DNA from 3 places in the Stenotrophomonas sp. IS26 genome. Region 2 is predicted to be linked to each of the others. Evidence: predicted binding sites of a transcription regulator. Region 2 holds the regulator's gene; each other region holds the start of a gene.
The links. Region 2 encodes FliA, which starts transcription of late flagellar genes. Its sites were predicted from a motif close to TAAAGTTTNNCNNNCNNNGGCCGATAA; they were not measured.
Positions count from the first base shown of each region.

Region 1: ACW6W5_RS09215 (methyl-accepting chemotaxis protein) is a predicted target of FliA. The motif match lies at 4,396-4,422, and genes of this name have one in related genera.
Region 3: ACW6W5_RS12310 (GGDEF domain-containing protein) is a predicted target of FliA. The motif match lies at 3,552-3,578, and genes of this name have one in related genera.

Region 1 covers NZ_JBSZJV010000008.1:44,335-50,359, forward strand. The annotation lists gene ACW6W5_RS09195 (YfjI family protein) at 1-515, shown strand, start outside; gene ACW6W5_RS09200 (hypothetical protein) at 664-1,059, shown strand; gene ACW6W5_RS09205 (HGGxSTG domain-containing protein) at 1,056-1,628, shown strand; gene ACW6W5_RS09210 (DUF4189 domain-containing protein) at 1,813-2,223, opposite strand; gene ACW6W5_RS09215 (methyl-accepting chemotaxis protein) at 2,320-4,182, opposite strand; gene ACW6W5_RS09220 (PAS domain-containing protein) at 4,463-6,025, opposite strand, start outside.
Region 2 covers NZ_JBSZJV010000002.1:75,324-81,348, forward strand. The annotation lists gene flhF (flagellar biosynthesis protein FlhF) at 1-825, shown strand, start outside; gene ACW6W5_RS02290 (MinD/ParA family ATP-binding protein) at 812-1,699, shown strand; gene ACW6W5_RS02295 (RNA polymerase sigma factor FliA) at 1,696-2,442, shown strand; gene cheY (chemotaxis response regulator CheY) at 2,459-2,851, shown strand; gene ACW6W5_RS02305 (protein phosphatase CheZ) at 2,851-3,465, shown strand; gene ACW6W5_RS02310 (chemotaxis protein CheA) at 3,471-5,303, shown strand; gene ACW6W5_RS02315 (flagellar motor protein) at 5,383-6,025, shown strand, end outside.
Region 3 covers NZ_JBSZJV010000012.1:122,748-128,772, reverse strand. The annotation lists gene ACW6W5_RS12325 (lytic murein transglycosylase) at 1-1,172, opposite strand, end outside; gene egtD (L-histidine N(alpha)-methyltransferase) at 1,227-2,201, opposite strand; gene egtB (ergothioneine biosynthesis protein EgtB) at 2,198-3,484, opposite strand; gene ACW6W5_RS12310 (GGDEF domain-containing protein) at 3,656-4,963, shown strand; gene ACW6W5_RS12305 (YchJ family metal-binding protein) at 4,942-5,337, opposite strand; gene ACW6W5_RS12300 (sulfite exporter TauE/SafE family protein) at 5,400-6,025, shown strand, end outside.

The DNA.
Region 1 (6,025 bases), on a different contig from region 2:
TTGGGGCAGAAAGCGCCGAAGCCTGCGATGTTCCATTCCTGCGTCTATCCGAGGACGCACAGGACCTATTCATCGAATGGCAAACTGAGCTGATGCAGCGGCTTCGCGGCGGAGGCGAACCGGCTTTCATGGAGTCGCACTTGGCCAAGTACCCCGCTCTGGCGGGCCGGCTGGCGCTGGTACTGCATCTGGCCGACAACGGCACTGGGCCGGTATCGGCCGACGCAATGCTCAAAGCCTTGGGCTGGTGCGAGCATCTGGAAGGCCACGCGCGCCGCGTTTACGCCCCGGCGACCGACAATGGCCTGACCGCTGCACACCTGCTGCTGCGCAAGCGTGACAGCTTGCCCGATGGCTTCACTACCCGTGACGTGTATCGGAAGTGCTGGGCAGGCCTGGATGATCCAGGCACCGTGGCCGAGGCACTGAATGTGCTGACTGACCACCGCCAAGTGATCGAGGTTTCCGAGATGACAGGGGGACGCCCGTCCGTAGCTTACCGGTGGTCGGCATGAGCGTGTGGCGTGAACGGCTGGCCGAGCTGACCGGCGAAAAATCCTGAAAGTGCCGTCCGATCAACTGACAAAACCGCCAAAAGCCCCTTTTGTCAGTTTTGGCAGTGAGCAAGAAGGGCATTGGAGAAGATTCACAGGGACAGATTACGTGCGTGCCCATCTGCTGAAGCTGGCCGAGCATGAAGGCGTGGACGGCGGACTGGTTCATGCCCTCCCGGATGAAGAAGTGGCCGCCTGTGCCGGGCACGATGACATGGCCTTGCGGGCTTACCTGCGCGCACTGGAGGCCCGCAGGTTCCTGGACTCCGGCGTTACCCCACCCGTATGGACCGAGCCGGTGACGGTCACCTGCGAGGGCTGCGGGCCGGTCCTGCTCTGGTTGGGCTGCCCGCCCGTGGTGAAGGCATGCCCGTGGTGCATTCGCCGGAAGGCCGGCAGGCCCATTGCCTGGCCCAAGGAACCCCAGATTGTCCGCTGGGCGCGGAAGGATGCCGGGAATAAGAGCGGACCACCCTATTTCCTGCCAAGAGAAAAGACACCATGACCGATGGCTACCTGAGCAAGAACAAGGCACATCTGGCTAAGCTGCAACGACAGCGGCGGTCGGGCCTTTGCCGTATCGACTACATGCCCGGCCTGCAGGCACTGCGCGTGTTCCAGGCGCGGCAGGAGCAAGAACAGCCCGGAAGCGCCGGTGCGACCAATAGCGCGGTGCTGGACGCCATCCTGACCGAGTGGGCAGAGCTGACCGGAATAAAGTACAAGGAAATGGAATTGTCCAGACCTTCGCCGGCAGGGCAGGAATTTCCTAGAGCGTTGGCGCTCGCGCTTGGCAATGCAGCATCACCACCGGAATTACGTCCCGCCCAGCGCGCATGCGCGCGCGCGTATGACTTCGGTACTGTTGACAGTCCTCTGATCACTTCGAAGCAGCGATGCGTGGAAGCCAGATGTGGGGCGACTCGCCACCGTGACGGCCAGCCATGCCAAGCTAGGCCGGAGCCAAGCAAGCGACGCTGTCGTTTTCACGGCGGGCGGTCAACAGGCCCCAGAACCGACGCTGGTAAAGCCAGAGCGGAGGCAAACTTACGCTTACCGAAGAACCTGACTTAGGGGCTAGTGCAGGGCAAGCAATGCCCTTCTGGGGGCAACTTTGGGGGCATTTTTCTTAATGGCTGCGCAAGATGCTCGAAATGGATGGGTTTTCGTTGCCCACCTTCGCACCATGGAAAACCAGAACGCCCCGGATCGACGGATCCGGGGCGTTTTTTCATTCTGCTCGGCAGCGCCGCGACCGTTACCCGGCCGGCTCGATCGGAGGCAGGGTATGTGGCGGGATCGGGGGAACCGGCGGCACGGACGGGGCCACCGTTTCTTCGCGCCACAGCAGCGCCAGCCGGCAGTCCCCTGCTTTTCGCCGGCACATCGCCTCGGCCTTGCGCTGAGCAGCGGCATCATCCTGTGCGGACAGGGCAACACCCATGGCACCCGTGCCCGTATACAGCGCCGAGTAACCGCCTTCCGACGTGCTGGCCACAGTGCTGCAGTTGGGTGAGCGCTGCGCGCAATACCCCAGCGCCTGTTGCATGGCCGTGCTGACGCTGCGGTTGTTCATCGAATAGCCGTAGGCACCGGTGTCGGCGTCGTAAAACACCGCCGACGCCGCGCCCGCAGTGCAAGGCAGGGCCATCCCCATGACCAGCAGCATGCTCAACCGTGGTGCAATCCGCATTGTGATACTCCGACCTGTCCTTGGAAGATCGAGTATCCCAAAGCCGCGCGCCGTATGCATCCCGCACGGCAGTCAGACCAGACGCAATGCGGGCTGGCCAGTAGTGGGATTGAGGTGCACCGAGCGATGCGTGCCCGCCCCCGCCACCCGGAACGCCGCCACCGTCTGCAGCAACTGGGTGGACTGCTCTTCCATGCTGCGGGCCGCCGCGGAGGCCTCTTCGACCAGCGCGGCATTCTGCTGGGTGCTCTCGTCGATGTGCTCGACCACCTGGTTGATCTGCTCGATGCCCTCGCTCTGCTGCTGGGCCGCCGCGCTGATGTCGGCCATGAGATCGCTCACGCGTTTCACGCTGACCACGATCTCGTCCATGGTGCGGCCCGCGCTTTCGACCTGGCGCGTGCCCGCCCCGACCTTCTCCACCGAGTCGCCGATCAGCTGCTTGATCTCCTTGGCGGCTTCGGCAGAACGCTGCGACAGCGAGCGGATTTCCGAGGCGACCACCGCAAAGCCGCGGCCATGCTCGCCGGCACGGGCCGCTTCCACGGCGGCATTGAGGGCCAGGATATTGGTCTGGAACGCGATACCGTCGATCACGCCGATGATGTCGACGATGCGCCGCGAGGAGTCATTGATCAGCGACATGGTGGAGACCACCTCCTGCACCACGTGGCCACCCTGCGCCGCCACCTCGACCGCGCCACCGGCCAGCTCATTGGCCTGGCGGGCGTTGTCCGCGGTGCGCCGCACGGTTGCGGTCAGCCCCTTCATCGAGACGGCGGTCTCCTCCAGCGAGGCCGCCTGCTGCTCGGTGCGCACGGACAGGTCGCTGTTGCCTTCGGCGATCTCGCTGGCACCCACGGCGATGGTGTCGGCTGCCAGCTTGATCTGGGTGATGATGCCGGCCATCGCGTCGACCAGCGCATTGATGCCCTCGCACAACTCGGCGATCGGGCCGGTCTTGTCCTGGGTGGCGATGTGGCCGGTCAGATCGCCACCCTGCGCGGCCGCCACCACTTCACGCGTCTGCGCGACGGCCTGCTGGAGCGCCAGCGAGTCACGCACCTGGGCCGTGATGTCGGTAGCGTACTTGACCACCTTGAACGGCCGTCCGTTCATATCGTAGATCGGGTTGTACGAAGCTTGGATCCAGACCTCGCGCCCGCCCTTTCCCAAGCGCTTGTACTGGCCGGCATCGTACTCGCCGCGGCCGAGCTTCGCCCAGAACGCACGGTATTGCGCGCTCTCGCGATACGCCGGTTCGGCAAACATCGCATGGTGCTGCCCGCGCACCTCCTCCAGTGCATAGCCCATGGCAGCGAGGAAGTTCTCGTTGGCGGCCAGGATGCGGCCCTCGAGGTCGAACTCGATCACGGCCTGCGATGTGTTGATCGCGGCGAGCTGGCCGGCAAAGTCGGCCGCCTGCAATTTCTGCGCGGTGATGTCGGTCGCGAACTTGACCACCTTGTACGGTCGTCCGTTGCTGTCGAACACCGGGTTGTAGGACGCCTGGATCCAGATCTCGCGTCCACCCTTGCCGATCCGGCGGTACTGGCCGGCGTCGAACTCACCGCGGCCCAGGTTGGCCCAGAAGTCCCGGTACTCCCCGCTCTTCGCATACTCGGCATCCACGAACATGGCGTGGTGCCTGCCCTGGATCTCCTCCAGCGTGTAGCCCAGTGTCTGCAGGAAATTGTCGTTGGCATGCACGATGGTGCCATCGAGGTGGAACTCGATGACGGCCTGGACTCTATGCAGCGCCTTGATCTGCTCTTCGAGGTCGGCCTGCCGTTGCAGCGCGGCCGATGCCGCGATGCCATGGGCCGCGCGACGGGAAACGAACCATGCCGTGAGCGTTCGCCACAACGACCCGGCGTCGGCGTCGGCGTCGCTGGCGCGACCTGGCACATGCGTGTGCAAGCCTGAAGTAATCATCGTTAGACCTCGGTGTCCGGTTAGCGAATAGGTCAGCGCCGGGCGGTGGCCCGGTGGCGGTATTCCGTTGGCTGGGACTCACGAAGATCGTCAGTGGGGATGACGCAACTTCGATGGGCTTCAAACACCGGGCGGGCCGGCGAACATGAACCATTTAAAAAAGGTGTACGGCCAGATATCCACGTGAGCAGACGGGCAGCAACTGCGAGTCATATAACGGCGGAGATTCTGAAACCTTTAGGGCGACCATCGGGCCGGCGCCGCGCAGGGCCGGCCGTGCTCATTCGCCACTTTCGCTCGCATCCAGGGCGTCGAGGGGATCCACGGCCCCGAGCGCGTCGGCCTCCACCTGCACGTTGTCGCGTCCCATCGCTTTGGCCCGGTAGCACTGTGCATCGGCCGCGGCGACCGCGTCATCCACGCTCATGCCCCCGAACAATGGCGCGATGCCGATGCTGGCGCCCACACTCAACCGCCGCTGGTCCCAGGGGATCGACAACCCCCGCATCGCCTCGAGCAGATCGCTGGCGATGCGGCGGGCACGCTTGAGCGAACAGCCGGCCAGGATCACCGCGAACTCGTCGCCCCCCAAGCGCGCCACGATGTCCGAATCGCGCACGCCGTGCCGCAGCACGCTGGCCACCGCCCACAGCACGGCATCGCCGGCCAGATGGCCATGGGTATCGTTGACCGGCTTGAAGTGGTCCAGGTCGATATACATCAACGAGGCCGACTGCCCGGTCCGCGCGACCCGGGTGATGGCCTGCTGCAGGTGCGCTTCGAAGCCGCGCCGGTTGCTCAGCTCGGTCAGCGGATCGATTTCGGCCAGATGCCGGGCTTCACGCTGGCGCGCACGCTGCTGGGTGACGTCACGGATCACCCAGACCGCGCCGGTGGACTGGCCGTTTTCATCGCGCAGCCAGGCGCGGGTCAGGTCGACCGGCAGCAGATGCGCCCCCACTGACAGCAGCAGGTCCGAATGCAGGTCGACCGCATTGCTGTCCGGGTCGAGCAGCACGGCCACATCCAGCGGGGAGCGCGGCGCGTATTCGGTCGTGAGCTCCATCACCTCCTGCAGCTGGCTGCCCGCCAGGGCCCCGGCGCCCTCCCCGGCCAGCGCGCGGGTGGCCGCGGCGTTGGCGTACTGGATGCCGCCGTGCAGGTCCAAGGTCAGCACCATGTCGGCCACCGCATCCAACGTGACGCGGGTGCGCTGCTCGGATTCGCGAAGTTGCTGGCCGCTGAGCCGCTGGGCGGTCACGTCCTGGATCTGCGAAACGAAATGCAGCGGCTCGCCATTTTCCGTGCGCACCAGCGACACCGACAGCCGCCCCCAGACCAGGTTGCCGGCCTTGCCCAGGTAACGCTTCTCCATGTGGTAATGCTCGCGGCGCCCGGCCAGCAGGTCGCCGAGCAGGGCCAGATCGGTATGCAGATCGTCCGGATGCGTCAGCGTCTGGAAATCGATCTGCAGCAGTTCGGCACGGGTGTAGCCGAGGATGCCGCACAGCGAATCGTTGACGTCCAGCCAGCGCCCTTCCAGCGATACCAGGGCCATGCCCAGCGCCGCCGAGGAGAACGCGCCGGCGAACTTCTCCGCCGCGACGAAGGCCTGCTCGCGCACCTGCAGCAGGGGCGTAAGGTCAACCGCCATGCCGACGTAGCCGATCCGGTTGCCGCCGGCGCAGTCCAGCGGGCTGATCGACAGGCGCACCTGGCGCCGCTCGCCGTCCTTGCGCAGGAAGGTCCACTGGTGCGACCAGGTGCCCTGCGCGGCGCGCGCGGTCAGCGCTTCGAAAATGGTCGGCATGCGCCCGTCCGCGCCCACCTGGGGCTGCAGGTA
Region 2 (6,025 bases):
GAGCGCCTGCGCGGCTCGCCGGTGCGCGCCGTCGCGCTGGACCTGATGGACGAATACGGCTTCGACGCCGGCATCAGCCGCGACGTGGCCATGCAGATTCCGCTGGATACCGAAGCCCACCGTGGTCGCGGCCTGATGCTCGGCCTGCTCTCCAAGAAGCTGCCGATCGCCCCGGTCGATCCGCTGGAAGCCGGCGGCGTGATCGCCCTGGTCGGCCCCACCGGCGCCGGCAAGACCACCACCATCGCCAAGCTGGCCTCGCGTTTCGCCGAGGCGCATGCCGCCCGCGATGTCGCCCTGGTCACCACCGATACCGGCCGCATCGGCGCCCGCGAGCAGCTGTACGGCTTCGGCCGCCAGCTCGGCATCGCCGTCCACGAGGCCAGCAGCGGCAGCGATCTGAACCAGCTGCTGGAACGCCTGAAGGACTACAAGCTGGTCCTGATCGACACCGCCGGCCTGGGCCCGCGCGACCGCGCCCTGGCGGCCCAGCTGCAGTGGCTGCGTGCCGCCGAGCAGATCCGCACCCTGCTGGTGCTGCCGGCCAACACCAGCTTCGGCGACATGGACGAGGTGGTCCGCCGCTTCAGCGCCGCCAACCCGCAGGGCGTGGTGCTGAGCAAGCTGGACGAAACCGGCCGCTTCGGTACCGCCCTGTCGGTGGCCGTGGATCACCGCCTGCCGATCACCTGGGTCACCGATGGCCAGGACGTTCCTGAAGACCTGCACCGTGCCAGTGCGGCCAATCTTGTACTTCGCCTTGAAGATTTGCGCCGCGCGGCCGATATGCCCTGCAACCCGGAGTTGAACCATGCCGTCGCGTGAGTACGCCAAGCTGACCAAGACCTTCCCGTTGTCGGCTACCCGAAGCCAGCCGCTGGGCCCGGTCCGCACCATCGCCGTCACCGGCGGCAAGGGCGGCGTGGGCAAAACGAACGTTTCGGCCAATCTGGCCGTGGCGCTGGCGGACATGGGCAAGCGCACGCTGCTGCTGGATGCCGACCTCGGCCTGGCCAACATCGACGTGATCCTCGGCCTGCAGCCGAAGGTGACCCTGGCCGACCTCGTCGCCGGGCGCTGCACGCTTGAAGAAGTGATCATGGAAGGCCCCGGCGGCGTGCTGGTGGTCCCGGCCGCCTCCGGTCGCCGCCACATGGCCGAGCTGCAGCCGGCCGAGCACGTCGGCCTGGTCAACGTGTTCTCCGAGCTCGAGCGCGAGCTGGACATCATGATCGTGGATACCGCCGCCGGCATCACCGATGGCGTGCTGACCTTCTGCCAGGCCGCACAGGACACCGTGGTGGTGGTCTGCGATGAGCCGGCCTCGATCACCGACGCCTACGCGCTGATCAAGGTCCTCTCGCGCGAGCGCGGCGTGGACCGGATCCAGGTGGTGGCCAACATGGTGCGCGACCCGAACGAAGGCCGCGTGCTGTACGAAAAGCTGAGCCGCGTCTGCGAGAAGTTCCTCGCCGATGTCTCGCTGAACTACCTGGGCTGCGTGCCGCAGGATGACTGGCTGCGCCTGTCGGTGCAGCGCCAGCAGCCGGTGGTGAAGGCCTACCCGTCCAGCCCGGCCGCCCTGGCGCTGACCGAGATCGCGCGCCGCACCGCCCGCTGGCAGGCCCCGACCGAGCCGCGTGGGGGGGTCGAATTCTTCCTGGAACGCATCCTCAAGCAACGCGGGGTGACGGTATGAAGGGCGCAGCACAATACAAAGAAGTCCAGCGGACCGCGGCCAACGAGTGCATTGCCCAGCACTCGGATCTGGTCCGCCGCATCGCCCACCATCTGGCGGCACGTCTGCCAGCCAGCGTGGAGGTCGACGACCTGATCCAGGCCGGCATGATGGGCCTGATCGAGGCCTCGCGCAGCTACGACGCCGACCAGGGCGCCTCGTTCGAAACCTACGCCTCGATCCGCATCCGCGGTTCGATGATCGATGAAATCCGCCGTGGCGACTGGGTGCCGCGCTCGGTGCACCGCCGCGCCCGCGATGCCGCCGCGACCATCCGTCGCCTCGAGCAGAGCACCGGCCGTGCCGCCAGCGCCACCGAAGTGGCCGCCGCGATGGACATGCCGCTGCCGGATTACCTGCGCCTGATGGAAGACGCCTCGCGGGGCCAGGTGCTGAGCCTGGAATCGCGGATCGAGGACCAGGGCGAACTGGACACCGTCGCCCAGGGCGGCCCGACCCCGCAGCAGGTGCTGGAACGCGGCGAGTTCGGGCGTGAGCTGGGCAACGCGATCGGCCTGCTGCCCGAGCGCGAACAGCTGGTGCTGTCGCTGTACTACGAGCAGGAACTGAACCTGAAAGAGATCGGCGCCGTGTTGGGTGTCAGCGAATCGCGCGTGTGCCAGATCCATGGCCAGGCCGTGCTGCGCCTGCGGGGCCGGCTGAAGATCTTCGAGGCGGCAGACGCCGGCCTCGAGAACCATTGAAATCGAGGAAAGTGCTTTGAACAAGAACATGCGTATCCTGATCGTCGACGACTTCTCGACCATGCGTCGTATCGTCAAGAACCTGCTGGGCGATCTGGGCTTCACCAATACGGCCGAAGCCGAGGACGGGCATGCCGCGCTGGCGCTGTTGCAGAGCCAGCCGTTCGATTTCGTGGTCACCGACTGGAACATGCCGGTCATGACCGGCATCGACCTGCTCAAGGCCGTGCGTGCCGACGCCAAGCTCAAGACGCTGCCGGTGCTGATGGTGACCGCGGAAGCCAAGCGCGAGCAGATCATTGAAGCGGCGCAGGCCGGCGTGAACGGGTACATCATCAAGCCGTTCACCGCCCAGACCCTGGAAGAAAAGCTCGGCAAGATCTTCGAACGCCTGGCGGCGAGCGCCTGATGGAAACCCTGAGCGACAAATCCGCGCTGGTGCAGCGCCTGCAGGATGCCCTGGCCGCGCTGGAAAGCGGTGACGAAGCCGGTTGGCGCCGGGAAATCGACGCCCTCGCCGCGCTGCGCACGCAGCCGATGATGGCCGGCCTGAACCGCCTGGCCCGCGAGCTCGGCCAGGCCTTGGGCGAACTGCCCAGCCTGCCCAGCGAAGCCGGCGAGCTGGATGACGCCTGCGCGCGCCTGGACCACGTGGTGGCGATGACCGAACAGGCCACCCACCGCACGCTGGACCTGGCCGAAGAATGTCGCTCGCTCACCGAACAGCTGCGCGCCAACGGGTTGACGCCCGACCAGGGCCAGCAACTGGACCGGATCCGCCACAACCTCACCGAAATCGCGCTGACCCAGAGCTACCAGGACCTGACCGGGCAGATCATCCGCCGCGTGGTCGGGATCGTGCGTCGCGTGCATGAGGGCTTCGGTGCGCTCGGCCTGCCCCCGCAGGAAGACGAGAACAAGCGCGACAACAACGGCCTGGCCGGCCCGGCCCTGAAGGGCCTGGATCGCCATGCGGTGTCACAGAACGACGCCGACGACCTGCTCTCGGACCTGGGACTGTAACGATCATGAGTGCTGTGCCAGACGATATCGCTGCCGACTTCATCCTCGAGGCCCAGGAAATCCTGGATCGCCTCGGCGAACAGCTGGTGTCGCTGGAGCAGGCGCCCCAGGATGCCGACCAGCTCAACGCCGTGTTCCGTGGCTTCCACACGCTCAAGGGCGGTGCCGGCTTCCTCGGCATCCAGGCGATGGTCGAGCTGTGCCACGCCGCCGAGGAAACCCTCGGCATGGCCCGCTCCGGCCAGGCCACGCTGCAGGCCCACCACTTCGATGCGGCCCAGCAATCGCTGGATTACCTGCAGTCGATGCTGGATTCGGTCTCGGCCGGGACCGAGCCGGGCTACGCCCCGCCGGAGCTGATCGCCCAGTTCGACGTCAGCGGGCCGGCCACGCCGGCGCCGGCGGCCGCCACCACGGCCAGCGGCGGCGAGATGATCACCGATGATGAGTTCGAGGCGCTGCTCGACCAGTTGCATGGCGGTGCCGCACCGACCGCCATCGCGGCCCCGAAGAAAGATGACGGCCTGATCGGCGAGGACGAGTTCGAAGCCCTGCTGGACCAGCTGCACGGTGGCGCTGTTCCCGGCGCCAAGGCCGGTGCCGCCGCGCCGGTGGCTGCACCGCGGGCCGTGGCTGCGCCGGCCGCACCGGGCGCCAAGCCGGCCCCGGCCAAACCGGTCGCCGAAGCCGAACACACCGTGCGCGTGGACACCAAGCGCCTGGATGCGATCGTCAACCTGATCGGCGAGCTGGTGCTCTCACGCAACCGGCTCAAGACCCTGCGTGCGCGCCTGCACGATGAAGAGCTTGACCGTGCGGTCTCCACGTTGGACATCGCCACCGCCCGCCTGCAGTCGGCGGTCATGCGCACCCGCATGCAGCCGGTCGGCAAGGTGTTCTCGCGCTTCCCCAAGGTGGCGCGCGATGTCGCGCGCTCGCTGAAGAAGGAGGTCGAACTTGAGCTGATCGGTGCGGAAACCGAGCTGGACCGCAACCTGGTCGAAGCGCTGGCCGATCCTCTGGTCCATCTGGTCCGCAACGCGATCGACCACGGCGTGGAAATGCCGGACCTGCGCGAGGCCCAGGGCAAGCCGCGCAGTGGCCACGTGCGCCTGTCCGCGCAGCAGGAAGGCGACTACGTCAGCATCGAAGTGCAGGACGACGGCGCGGGTATCGACCCCGAACGCCTGCGCCAGAAGGCACGCGAGAAGGGCTTGATCGATCCGGAAGCCGCTGCCCGCCTGAGCAGCGAGGAGTGCCTGCACCTGGTGTTCCTGCCCGGTTTCTCGACCAAGCAACAGGTCACCGACATCTCCGGCCGCGGCGTGGGCATGGACGTGGTCCAGTCCCGCATCCGCGAGCTCAGCGGCCAGATCCAGATCCAATCCGAGCTGGGCCGCGGCAGCCGCTTCATGATCCGCGTGCCGCTGACCCTGGCGATCCTGCCGACCCTGCTGGTGCAGGCCGGCGAAGACGTCTACGCCCTGCCCCTGGCCCGCGTGATGGAGGTGCTGCATGCCCCCAACACCTCCCTGGGCTGGTTCGACGGCCGCGCCGTGCTGGACCGCAAATCGCACACGCTGGCGCTGGTCGATCTGCGCCACTGGCTCGATGTCGAGCCGATGCCGTCCTCGCTGCTGACCATCGTCGTACTGCAGGCCGGTGAAGCCCGCTTCGGCCTGGTGGTGGACCAGGTGCGCGGCCGCGAGGAAGTCGTGATCAAGCCGCTTCCGAAAGCCCTGCGCGGGTTGCGTGGCTATGCCGGCGCCACCCTCATCGGTGACGGCCGCATGGCGCTGATCCTGGACGTGGACGGGCTGCGTACCCACCACGATTGACCGCGTGAAAGTGTGACCGCCGCATCACTGGATTCCTTCGGCGTCTCAAGTCCCATTCACACAAGCCGATAACGGACCCATGGACAGACTCAGCCTCATTGGACTTTTCCTCGCGTTGGCCTCACTGGTCGGCGGCAGCATCCTCAAGGGGGCCGGTCTGGCGTCGCTGTGGTCGCCGGCCGCCTTCGTGATCGTCATCGTCGGCACCATCGCCTCGATCCTGCTGCATACCTCGCCGGCCGTGTTCAAGCACGCCTTCAAGATCGTGAAGTGGGTGATCCTGCCGCCGAGCAGCGACCGCCGCCACCTGATCCAGCAGATCGTGGAGTGGAGCAACATCGCCCGCCGCCAGGGCCTGCTCGGTCTGGAAGCGCAGGTCGACGCCCAGGACGATCCGTTCCTGCGCAAGGGGCTGCAGCTGCTGGTGGACGGCGTGGAGCCGGAGACCATCCGGCACATGATGGAGATCGAGCTGAGCAGCCAGGAAAGCCAGGATCTGGCCGCGTCCAAGGTGTTCGAGGGCATGGGCATCTATGCGCCGACGCTGGGCATCATCGGCGCGGTGCTCGGCCTGATCGCGGTGATGAAGAATCTTGCCGACCCGAGCAAGCTCGGCCACGGCATCGCGGCGGCGTTCACCGCCACCATCTACGGCATCGCCTCGGCCAACCTGCTGTTCCTGCCGGTCTCGGCCAAGCTCAAGAGCGTGATCCACCACAACA
Region 3 (6,025 bases), on a different contig from region 2:
CCGGCACGGCCATCGGCGGGGGCCCAGCCCAGGCGCTGCTGCTCGGCCTGGATGGCGCGGCGGGTGGCGGTACCGATCATGCCGTCCGCCGTACCGATGTCGTGGCCGCGGGCCAGCAACAGGGTCTGCAGCTCTCGGCGTTCGGTACGGCCGATGCCAGGATCATCGGTTGGCCAGGCGGCGACGATACCCGGGCCACCCCGCAGGCGATCGGCCAGGGTGGCGATCGCCAGGGCATAGCTCTCGGCGGCGTTGTAGGCGTAGATCGCGTCGTAGTTGCGGAACACCAGCCACGCCGGGCCCTTGGCACCGGTCGGGAGCAGCAATGCGGCAGTGCTGTCGGCGGGCAGCCCGGCCGGCGCCAGCGTTCCGCCGGCAACCGGCACGATGCCCAGCGCGCGCCAGTCGGCCAATGGCTTGCGCTGGGTGCGGCCGGCTTGGGCGGTGTTGAAGCCGGCCGGGATCTTCACCTCGATGCCCCACGGCTGCCCGGTGCGCCAGCCGGCCTTCTTCAGATAGTTGGCGGTGGAGGCCAGCGCATCGGGAATGGAGGCGACCAGATCGCGACGACCATCACCGTCACCATCCACCGCGATACGCGCATAGGTAGACGGCATGAACTGGGTGTGGCCGAAGGCGCCGGCCCACGAGCCGGTCAGGCCCTCGGCGCGCAGGTCGCCGGCATCGATCAGCTTGATCAGGGCCAGCAGTTCACCGCGGAAAAAGGGCTGGCGGCGGCCTTCGCAGGAGAGCGTGGCCAGCGACTGCAGCAGCGGGCGCTTGCCGAACACGCGCCCGTAATCGCTCTCTACGCCCCAGACCGCGACGATGGTGGCCGGATCGACGCCGTACTCGGCCGAAACACGGGCCAGCAGATCACGGTGCTCGATCAGACGGGCGCGCCCGTCATCGACGCGCTGGGTATCCACCAGCGCGGCCAGGTAGTCCCACAACGGGGTGGTGAACTCCGGCTGCGCATCCAGCAGCGGCAGCACGCTGGGATCGGGGGTCAGCCCGGCGGTGAGCACGTCGAAACGCTCAGCCGGGATGCCCTGCTTGCCGGCCTGGGCCTTGAGGGTGACCAGGCACGTGGAGAAGGCGTCCGGCGCGGCGACCGCGAGCGAGGGTACGCCGAGCCACAGCCCGGACAACAACAGGGGCGACCATCGCATTGGCGGAATCCTTGCAGCCAGTGGACCTGCATCATAGCGGCAATGCCGCGCAGGTCAGGCCGGCTGCAGCAGGCGCAGGCCGAAGGCGGGATCGGTCGCGTTCCAGTGCGCCGTCACCTGCAGCCCGGCATCCGCGGCCATCCGGGCGAACACCGCATCGGTGTATTTGTGGCTGTACTCCACGGTCATCGCTTCGCCTTCGGCGAAATCGAAGCTCTGCCCATCCAGCTGCACGCGCTGGTCGCGCTGGCTGATCAGCTCGGTTTCGATGCGCAGGCGCGGCACGCTGTAGCGGGCGCGGTGGCGGAAGCCCTCCAGATCGAAATCGCTGCCGATGTCGCGGTTGAGCCGGCGCAGCAGATTGAGGGTGAACTCGGCGGTGACCCCGGCGGCATCGTTGTACGCCGCTTCGATCAGCGCCGCGTCCTTGTGCAGGTCGATGCCGATCAGGGCCATGCCATCCGGGCCCATGGTCTGGCGCATCGCCTTCAACAGTGCGATGGCGTCGTCATGGGCGAAGTTGCCCAAGGTCGAGCCGGGGAAGAACACCAGGTGGCGGGCCGGATCGCGCTGCGGCGATGGCAACTGCACCGGCTGGGTGAAATCCGCGCAGACCGGCAGCATTTCGATCTCTGGCAGCGAGGGCGCGAGCCGGGTGATGCTGTCCAGCAACGCAGCGCGGGAGATTTCGATCGGGGTGTAGGCGACCGGGTCCCGCAGCGCATGCAGCAGCAGTTCGGTCTTGCGCCCGCTGCCACTGCCGAGCTCGACCACATGCAGGCGTGGGCCGACCACCTTGGCAATGTCACGCGCGCAGTCCTGCAGCAGCTGCAGCTCGGTGCGGGTCGGGTAGTACTCCGGCTGCTGGGTGATCTGCTCGAACAGCGCCGAGCCCTGCGCATCGTAGAAGTACTTGGAGGGCAGCTGCCGCGGTGTGGAGGACAGGCCACGCAGGATGTCGGCGGTGATCTGGTCCCGATCCGGCTGCAGATCGGTCAGCGCTTGGAGTGCATCACGGACCGAACTCATGCGGCGTCCCGGGCCAGGCGCAGGCCGGCGAACTGCCACCGGGCCGACGGCGCGAAGAAATTGCGGTAGCTGGCGCGCAGGTGATCTGCCGGGGTGGCGCAGCTGCCCCCGCGCAGCACCCACTGCCCGCACATGAATTTGCCGTTGTACTCGCCGAGGTTGCCCGGGAAGGTGCGGAAGCCTGGATACGGCCCATAGGCGCTGCTGGTCCATTCCCAGACATCGCCGAACAGCTGGACGATGTCGCCCTCCTCCTCCGCGCCGCCCGGGTGCAGCGCATCGGCGTCGGCAAAGCGACCACGCAGGGCGCGGCCGGCCGTCGCCGCTTCCCACTCGAACTCCGTGGGCAGGCGGGCGTCGCACCAACGCGCGTAGGCGTCGGCTTCGAAATAGCTGAGATGGCAGACCGGTGCGTGGGGGTCGAGCGCACGCCAGCCGCCGAGGGTGAACTCGCGCGCCAGCGCGTCATCCCAGTACAGCGGGTGCTGCCACTGCTGTTCCTGGCACAGCGTCCAGCCTTCGCTCATCCACCAGCGCGGCTCGCGGTAACCACCGGCCTGCACGAACTGGCGGTACTCCTCATTGCTGACCGGGCGGTTGGCCAGCGCATGCGCGGGCACCAAGGCGCGGTGGACCGGCGATTCGTTGTCATAGGCGAACGTGGGGCGGGTGGGCCAGACCGGCGCGCCGATCTCCACGATCTGTTCGAGACTGCTGAGCCACCGCAGCGGCAGCGCACGGGCCGGCGCCGCGACAAGATCCTCGCGATAGGCCGGCTGCAGCGGGTTGGACCAGAACGCGTGCTTGATATCGGTCAGCAGCAGTTCCTGGTGCTGCTGCTCATGGTGCAGGCCGAGCAGAAGCTGATGCTGGGCCTGCTCGCTCAGATTGCCGGCCTGCAGTGCGGCGAGCACGCGCTGATCGATCTCCGCGCGGAAGTGCAGCACCTCGTCCAGCGTCGGGCGCGAGAGCAGGCCGCGCTGTGGGCGTGCATGGGCCGGGCCAATGCTCTGGTAGTAGCTGTTGAACAGGTAGTGCCAGTCCGCATCGATCGGAGCGTAGCCGGGGCGGGTCGCCAGCACGAAGCGCTCGAAGAACCACGTGGTATGGGCCAGGTGCCATTTCGCCGGGCTGGCGTCGGGCATGCTCTGGACCATGGCATCTTCGGCACTGAGCGGTGCGGCCAGCGCGAGCGTGCGTGCACGCACGGTGGCGTAGCGGACGGCCAGCGGCGATGGCGGGGCGGCAGTGTGCGGTAGTGCGGCAGCGACGGCGGTATTCATTGCGGTGAGGATCGACCAGCCGGGGTGAGTGCCACGTCATGGCACCGCATCGATCCGGTGACATTGCTCAAGTTGAATACGCGCAGGCCGCTACCGGGGAAGACCCATCGCCTGTGTAGTCCGGTTTGCACGCTGCAGCCACGGCGCGCCGGCCACCACGTGGACCCCTTCTTGCGGACGCATCTGCTACGCCAGCCCAGTCACTATCTGTTCGTGCTGCCTGCAGTACTGGTGGCGCTGGGATTGTGGGCCGCCACCCCCGCGGCGGAAGCCGGCAGTTCGGTGCATCGCCTGCTGCCGATGGTGCTGGCCTGCCTGGGTGTCGGCCTGGCGCTGATCTACAACCGCGTCCGGGCGCTGTGCCTGATGCTGGCCATCGCCTCGGCGTTCGCCCTGCTGCATGGTGTGGTCGGCACGTTCCTGCGCGATGGCGTTGTTTCGGCGCTGACCCCGCTGATCTTCCACGCGGTGTCGTGGTGGCTGCCACTGCTGTTCCTGCTGCATGGGCTGTGGCCCGAACGCGGACGGCTGCGCCAGGACCTGTTGCTGCGTGGCGTGGTCAGCGGGACGGCCCTCGGCATTTTCCTGCTGATGGCCGCACAAGGCCCGGTCGGCATGCATGCCTTGTTGTCGGACCGCCACCTGCCGTGGCTGCCGAGTGGCTGGAATGCGCTGGCCCAGCTGCCTGCGCTGTTGTTCGCGGTGACGACGGTCGCGCTGGCGGTACAGGCCTGGCGCCAGCCCCGGCCGCTGCACACCGCCCTGCTGATCGCCCTGCTCTGCCTGTGGTGGATGCTGCCACGGGTGTTCGTCTCGCCGGCCCTGCTGCCCGCCGTCAGCTGCATGGCGCTGTTGCTGGTCATCTCGGCGATGCTGCAGGAAGCCTTCCACATGGCCTTCCGCGATGAACTCACCGGGTTGCCCGGCCGCCGCGCGTTCAATGAATGCCTGCAGCGGGTCGGGGCCACCTACACCATCGCCATGGTGGATGTGGATCACTTCAAGCGCTTCAACGATACCCACGGCCACGATGCCGGCGATGACGTGCTCAAGCTGGTGGCCGCGCGCCTGTCCGAGATCGGGGGCGGTGGCCGCGCATTCCGCTACGGCGGCGAAGAGTTCGCGCTGGTGTTCCTGGATCGCCCTGCCCCGGCCTGCGTGGCGTCGGTGGAGGAAATCCGCGCCAGGATCGAAGGCGTCCGCATGCATCTGCGTGACCGGGCCGCGCGCAGCCGCGACGATGCGGTGGGGCAGCTGCAGCGTGGACGCGGTGGCAGTGGCGAGGTGGTGCAGGTGACGGTGAGCATCGGCGTGGCCGACAGCCGGGTCGCCGACAGCCCGCAGGCAGTGCTCAAGGCCGCCGACCAGGCCCTGTATGCAGCCAAGGACGCCGGCCGCAACTGTGTGCGTGCGCTTGGGCAGCAGGGCACCGTGCCGGTGCGCGCCAACGCGCTGGCTCAGGGCAACGCGTCGAGATAGAACCAGCGGCCGTCTTCGCGGACGAAGCGGCTGTGTTCGAGCATTTTCACCGCACTGCCGCCGCCGACCTTGTAGCGCGCGGTGAAGCGGACCTGGGCGTGGTCGGCATCTGAACGGGTATGTGCGTGGATCGTCAGCCCCAGCCACTGGGTGCGCTGGCCGGGTGCTTCGTCCAGCGACAGCTCGCCCGGGCGCGTGGACGGGTGCCAGCTGGCCAGCAGGTACTCGGCCAGGTGGCGCACGTAGGCGCTGTAGCGCGAGCGCATCAGCGCTTCGGCATCCGGCGCGGGGGTGCCGGCGTGGTAGAGGCCGCAGCAGGCGGTGTAGGCCAGTGGGTGGCCGCAGGGACAGGGATCGGAGAGGGCGGTGGTCATGGGGGTATTGTCGCGCGATGACCGGGCGTATGCTGGCGCGCCTTCTGCCGCGATGTGCCGCCGTGCTTGAGCTGGTTCCCCCTGAACTGTTGTGGTTGGTGGCGATCGCCTTCATCGCCGGCCTGGTGGATGCCGCCGTCGGCGGCGGTGGACTGGTGCAGTTGCCCGGGTTGTTCACGGTCCTGCCGCAGCACACGCCGGCGATGCTGTTCGGCACCAACAAGTTCAGCTCGATGTTCGGCACGGCCGCCGCCGCGTTCCGCTACGCGCGCAATGTGCGCTTCCCGTGGCGGCCGGTATTGTTCGCGGCCGGCACGGCCTTCGTGTTCTCCTTCGCCGGGGCCACGGCGGTCAGCCTGCTGCCCAAGGATGCGGTGCGCCCGCTGGTGCTCGTGCTGCTGGTGGCGATGCTCGGCTACACGCTGTGGAAGAAGGACTTCGGTGCCCTGCACCGCCCGCGCGAGATCGGCCGCAAGGAGCTGGTCACCGCGTTGGCGATCGGTGCGGTGATCGGGTTCTATGACGGCTTCTTCGGGCCCGGCACCGGCAGCTTCCTGATCTTCCTGTTCGTGCGCTTCTTCGGGTTGGACTTCCTGCGTGCGTCTGCCGCCTCCAAGGTGGTGAACCTCGCGACCAACGTGGCGGCGATCTCGTTCTTCGTGCCGACCGGCAACATCCTGTGGCTGTT